Regions from separate parts of the Flavobacterium notoginsengisoli genome, predicted to be linked through region 1. Evidence: riboswitches for the same ligand, from Rfam matches in the RefSeq annotation. Region 1 holds a riboswitch; the other holds the start of a gene.
The links. Region 1 has a riboswitch for S-adenosylmethionine ahead of ACFS3A_RS22955 (alpha/beta fold hydrolase). Riboswitches for the same ligand answer to the same signal wherever they lie in the genome.

Region 1 (3,425 bases):
TTCTTTAAAATAATTGACTACATTTTTCTTTGAAAGCTGTTCTAAAGGCTGTGCATCACCAAATTTAGAATCAGTTTTCAATAATTCTCTTGTATCGACAAAATTGGCAGGAATTCCTTTTTCTAATAAAATAGCCGTCAATAATTTAGCCGAAAGCAATTCTCCTTTTGACAAAATCTGATCTTTGATTTTTTTGCTGTAATCACCAATTAAACTTACTCCTTCAAAAAGTTTGTCTAAGACATTAAATTCTTCAGACAAATCAACCTGCGGATAATCTGATATTTGATATTTTTTGAAATTCTCTAATAATTCTTTGTAACTGCCATTTTTAGCAGCAATACTTAAGATAAATTCTAATTCGTCAGTAGCATTTCCGCGTGCAGAAACTACAACGGCAATCTTTTCACCTTGACTTACTTTATCAGAAATGATTGAAACAACTTTGTTAAGTCCTTCTCCGTTTGCTAACGATTTACCTCCAAATTTTAATACTTTCATTTTATTTCTTTATTGTTTCTGCCTTAAAAATGTCGGCAAGTAAATGATCTAATTGTTTGTACTCGATTAAAAAAGCGTCATGTCCGTGAACCGAAACAATTTCGCTATAGAAAACATTGTCTTTAAATTTCTTTAATTCTTCATAGGTTTCGACATTTTCTTTGGCCGTAAAAAATAAGTCTGAATTGATCCCTACAATATGAATTGAAGCTGTTGTTTTTGACAATAAGTTTTCAAAACTTTCACTATTTCTAGTAATATCAATTGTTTTAAGTAACTGATTCATTAATTTATAAGAAGACAACTGAAATCTTTGCTGTAGTTTTTTTCCGTGATGCGCCAGCCAACTTTCGATATTAAAAATCAAAAGATCCTGATTAACGGTGCGCTGAAATTTCTCTTTAAATGAGTCTGGCGAACGATAACATAACATGGCGTGAATTCTGGCATCTTCAATTGGTTTTGAAGAATTATTTAGAATCTGCTCCTGAAGAAAACAATTTGCAATAAGCCAGTCTGTAGATTTCCAGTCGCTCGCAATCGGAATAAGATTATCTGTAATATTAGGTTCTAAAGCCAAGATTTCCCATGCAATCCCGCCGCCAACTGAACCTCCGATCACGGCAAAAAGCTTTTCTATATTTAGAGCTTTAATTCCTTCAATAAATATTCTTGCAATATCTCTTGCTGTAAAATCAAGATAATTTTCGATTAGAAAAGAATTAGTTCCATTTCCAGGAACATCAAAAGCTAAAATGGTATAAACTGAAGTGTCGATAGTTTTTCCTTCTCCAATTAAATCATTCCACCAACCGTTTTCGCCGGTAACTTGCGAATTTCCTGTCAAGGCATGATTAACCAAAACAATTGGCGCATTATACAAAGGCTGGCCTGCTAATGTAAAATGTAAAGGTATAGAATGATAAGACGCACCACTTTCTGTGATGAATTCCTGAATTATAATAGGGTTGTTTGGTATATTTTCCAATTTCAAATCTGTTGTATTATCTGATTTGTATATGGAAATATTAGAAAGAAAAAACTAGAGTAAACTAGAAAAAAATTCTTGTTGTTATCTTTCCACGTTTGGCGTGGTAGAATGTAGCACCTTCTTCGTTTTACCGAAGGGTTGCTAAGGATTCATCGGGTCTAATCCCTCGTCCTTTCTTTATAACATTTCAATACGTGTTTGAACTTAACGGTGCAAATTAACTACTATTTTCTTAAACAAACAAATTTTATCTAAAAGTGTTTGTTAAATTTCTGAGACTTACTTTAGCAAAAACTATTATACGCAAAAATTTACCGAACAAAAATGCCCAGTAAAATTAAGCAGGTTTTACCCTAGTTTATGTCACTTTTTAGTTTAGATAAAAAGCGTTTCATTTTCTTTTGAATACATCAAAAACAATAAAGAGTTGGGTGCTTTTTTTTCAGCATTTTTATCCGTTTCGTTCATTCCGAATCTCGGGTGAGCCAATTCATTTGTTGGCGGTGGCGGATTATTTTTTCTTGTCCTTCTGTTTTTCAAATTTGAAATTTTTTCTGCTAAGTAGTTCAATGTGCTCATGATATTTAAGTTTAGTTAAGTTGCGTTTTATAATCTTTATTTCTCTTTTATATTTGTGTTAAGCCCCTTTCGGGAATAAAAAAACCCTTTTGGATTTTTAGATACCAAAAGGGTTTAAGTTTTTAAACTCATTTATACTTTTAGTATCAACAGACCGATGCGCGTACGCAAATAAGTGCGACAGCAAACATCTTGTTCATCTGTAAGGATTTATTCATCTGTGATTTATATTGTATATTTAAATTCTGCATTTTTTTATAATTAAAAAGCCTCCCAATGTTCTTTGGGAGGCTTTTACTACTATATTGTGTTTCTTACAATTTTAAGCAATAGGCGACCCGGCCTCGGTATTAACCGAAATGGCACAAAACATTTTGTTGACTTTTAAGTTCATTTGATTTCTAGTAGTTTTTGGGTACAACAAATATGCAACTATTTTTTTTATTACACAAATGAAATTCAGGAATTTAATTACAAAATTCGTTAAAAAAGTTGTTTTTAACGTTAAAAAACATCTTACAAAATAAAATGAAAGATAATTTTGACTAAAAAAATCATAAAACATCCGTTTTTAGGCTTATAAACTCCATTTACAAATCAGTTTATCAAAGAACATCAGTTATATTTTTAGTTTTTTTGAGAGAATTTAAGACCAAACAGCCTCTTTATTTCTAATTCTTTCCGCAACTTTTAGAATATCTGTTATTATTCCTCTCGAAATTGCCTGTTTACATGGCGGCGCACTCTGAATTACAATTGGAACAGCAGCATAAGATTGTGTGTAAATTTCAAAAATGGTATCAGAACCTTTTAATTGTCCGATTGGAGAACTTGCCAGTTCAGAAATCAATTTGACTTCTAATTTGTTTTTCTCTAAATCAAATTCACCTACATATCGCAAAACATGATTTTCTGCTTGTGTAATTTTAGCAATTTTAAAAGATTTGTCGATTGCCTCTTTATTAAGTACTCCATTTTTTTCCAAATGTTCTTCCGTAATAAAAGGTTTTATCTGAATATCCGAAAAATCGAAATCTTTTCCTATTTCCCTTGCCAATATTAGAAGCTTTCGTGCTGTATCATTTCCTGATAAATCTTCTTTAAAATTTGACTTCATCAGTCCCAAAAGACTTGCATCTTTTAAAACCGAAGAAAACGAGACCTCTTCTGATGAAAATCTATTAAAAACATAACTCAAATTATCGGAGAACACTCCTCGAATCTTTGTGATTTTTTCGCCGGAATAATACAAATCTCTCAAAGTCTGTAAAACCGGAATCCCTGTATCTACTGAGGTTTCATACAGAAATTCTTTATCATACTTTTTAAGATTGACTCTGAGCTCTTTGTACAA
Region 2 (3,425 bases), on a different contig from region 1:
GAAGGATCACACAAGAGGCTCCACAATCAGAATCGACAATCTTGGTCGAGTTACGTGTGTGATCCTTCCTTCGTCAGGATGACAAGATTGGGTATTTTTTTATCAAATCTTTTTTTCTAAAAGCGATTTTAAAGTCGATTGTAATTCTTCTCCCTGAAGATTTTTGGCTACAATTACTCCGTTCGAATCCACTAAATAATTTCCAGGAATCGCTCTGATTCCATACAATTTTGCAACGGCGCTGTTCCAGAAAAGTAAATCTGAAACGTGCAACCAGTTCAAATGATCGTCCTGAATTCCTTTAATCCAGTTTTCTTTCTTTTTATCCAAAGAGATTCCAACAATGTTAAATCCTTTATCATGAAATTCTTTGTAAGCCGCCACGATATTTGGATTTTCTCTTCGGCAAGGACCGCACCATGAAGCCCAAAAATCAACTAAAGTGTAGCCTTTTAAGTTTTCATAAAAACGAATTGGTTTTCCATTCGGGTCATTTGCTGTAAAATCTGGCGCTTTTTTTCCAACCACTAATCCGTCTAAAACTAAAGCCAAATCTTTTAATTCTTTTACATAAGTGGTATTTTGCTGTGTTTTATCAAGAAGCGCAATGTTTTGTCTAATTTGTTCAGGCGACAATCTGTACGACCAGTTTCTGTACAACACATAAGCCGAAACAATAGATTTAGGATTATCAGTAATGAATTTACTGATTTCTATATCTTTCGATTTTTTATATGTCTCAAATAAATCCTGTGAAACTGAACCTTCAACTACAGAATTGCTGTAGTATTTCTTCGGGTTTAATTTTACATCAATTGGTCCTTTTTCAAGAAAAACATATAAAGGACTGCTTTCTGTATTAACACTTAAACCATATAATTCAGGCGTTTTTACTTTAGTTTTAAAACTAAAATTTCCGTCTTTCACTTTTACCGAATCAATTGTGGTAAACATTTTATTATGGAATTTTTGCAGATAAACATATTGAGCAACGGTATCTACAACCGTTCCTTTTAATTGTAAATTACTTTCCTGCGCCTGAGTTTGTAAAGCACCAAAAAGCAGTGCAAAACTTAAGATTATTTTTTTCATTTTATTTTGATTTTTAGTTTAAGATTGGATAAAAGTTTTCCTTAGACCTATTGAAAAAAGGCCTTTAAATGTTGTTTTAAAAAAGTATGGGAGAATTTTACTTGCGGCGCATTCGAAAGAAAGCAAGACTGTTTTCTTCGAACATTAAATTTAAAAGTTCATAAGCGGCATATAAAGTTGAGTCTGTTTTCATTTTAAAAAATAAAAGTTTTAAACTTAGATGAACTTATTCAGATTTTGAGGAAATCTTTTTCTTATCTGTCCGCCGCAGCGGAAGGATTTAGCACCTTATTCGGTAACAGGTTGCTAAGACGTCAATGGGCCTATTCCCTCGGTCTTTCTGGATAAGTATCATTCAGAACTTTTCTGTGATGCAAATATATATATTAATTCTATCAAATTAGTAGTATTTAATAATATTTTTTTCAATTTTATTTAAATTGAAAAACAAAAACATTTATAAGAACCTAAAAAACAACTATTTAATTCAAACACAAATTGTAGTTTCATTTTATTTTTATGAAAGAAATTCTTAAAAATCAGTAGTTTTATTGCACAAAAAAACTCATTCCGTTTTTGAAATGAGTTTCTAATTTTGAATCTGCTTATTTATTCTTTCTCTTTTTTGCACTTTCTGTCTGCAGTTTAACGCTGTCTTTCTGAACTCCTTTTGAAGGTGTATAGGTCGAACCGTCTTGGACACTTTCTCCTGGCCCGGTTCCTGTACCTGCTGTACTTTCAACTCCTTCTTTTTTCATATCCGTAATTTGAATACTTTTCGCTGCTGGCGACGTACCGCCAGAACTAGTACTGGTCACTTCGGTTGAATCTCCAGATACTTCTGTAGAATCATTTGTTTTTTGCACCGTATCAACAGGCACCGAATTAGTATCTATTTTATCGCTGTAACCATCATTTTTTTTACAAGAAGCAGAAAATAATCCGATCATAATTAGCAAAAAAACGACTTTCAATTTCAATAAAGCTTTCATAATAAATGTTTTAAATATTTATAAAAGCGAAGTAACTATTTTTAAAACGGCTTATTTTATAGTATTTCTAATAAATTTTATATAACAGCAATTGATTTATTATGGAATAAAATAGGACTTTACGAAAAGTATCGAACCAAAAGAATACGCTTAGGAGAAAGGAAATCTTATAGAAACCCTATTATTATTCACAGCAAAGCTCCAGTGGAGGGACATCCTTTTACAACAACTGTATATTTCGCTCCGCTGGAACTTACTAAAAACTATCTAATTTGTTTTATTAAAAACGAAGCTTTTCATTCCGTAGGAATGTTTCATTGGTAACAAAAAAAAGCCCGTAAATCGAAATTTACAGGCTTTTTTACACTAATAAATAATTTAAAAAGTAACTAATTTCACTCCCAAAGTAAACCATCTTGAAGGAAGAGGCACTGCTCCTACTTCGTAATAAGTCGCATTGAATATATTCTGCGCATCTGCAAAAATGGTAAACTTATGAATGGACTGACTTATTCTAAAATCATTTACCCAGTAAGAAGGCCCTGTAATTCTTTCGTTGAAACGGGTTGCAAACAACACAGAAAAATCTTTGTATTGGTAATCTATTGTATTGGTAATTTGATGTTTTAAAGAAGAAATAAGGTACTTCGAGTATATTTCGGTTCTAGAACTTTTAAACTCAGAATCCAAATACGTATACGCTAAAAGAATATTCAAACGAGAATCTTTAGAAAAATCAAATCTGTAAGTACCACGCAGATTGATTCCGTTTGTATTTAAATCTCCTGTGTTCTGACTCTGCCACGGTACTGTTGTCGCGTTACGCATCCAGTCGATATAATTGTCAATTTTTCTGTAGAAATAGTTCGCATTAAAACTCAATGTTTTTTTGTTGTATTTAAAACCAATTTCACTCTGAAAAGCATTTTCTGAATCTAAGTCAGCATTTCCAATGTTTCCTGTTTGTTTTAAATACAAATCTGTAAACGATGGAATTCTCTGGCTTGTTCCAATATTACCAATAATTTTAAAGGCATCTGTAATCGCATAACTTGCATCAATTCCAGGGTAAATTTGCCATTTGTAATCCGAATTATAATTCAGGTAAGTTCCAATGTTGACATCTAGTTTTTCAGTGAAACTCGTTCTGTATTCTGCATAAACACCTACATTTTCACGGTCATGATCTCCAATATTAGAAGAATGAATGTTTTCGTTTCTAAATTCTGCTCCAAAACCAATTTCGCCTTTAGATAATTTAACAGTAGAGTTCAATTCTCCCGCAATTGAATTGGTATAATGCTGACTTCTTCCTACGTTTAAATTGGAGTTTCCTAAATA

Region 2: another riboswitch for S-adenosylmethionine. It lies ahead of ACFS3A_RS11800 (redoxin domain-containing protein); the one in region 1 lies ahead of ACFS3A_RS22955 (alpha/beta fold hydrolase).

The regions. Positions count from the first base shown of each region.
Region 1 is NZ_JBHUOT010000012.1:204,134-207,558, forward strand. Features, by position in the region: gene thrA (bifunctional aspartate kinase/homoserine dehydrogenase I) at 1-501, opposite strand, end outside; gene ACFS3A_RS22955 (alpha/beta fold hydrolase) at 503-1,495, opposite strand; SAM riboswitch class I at 1,571-1,678, opposite strand; gene ACFS3A_RS22960 (hypothetical protein) at 1,868-2,071, opposite strand; gene ACFS3A_RS22965 (aspartate kinase) at 2,718-3,425, opposite strand, start outside.
Region 2 is NZ_JBHUOT010000004.1:322,963-326,387, reverse strand. Features, by position in the region: gene ACFS3A_RS11800 (redoxin domain-containing protein) at 103-1,092, opposite strand; SAM riboswitch class I at 1,344-1,443, opposite strand; gene ACFS3A_RS11795 (hypothetical protein) at 1,698-2,084, opposite strand; gene ACFS3A_RS11790 (TonB-dependent receptor plug domain-containing protein) at 2,463-3,425, opposite strand, start outside.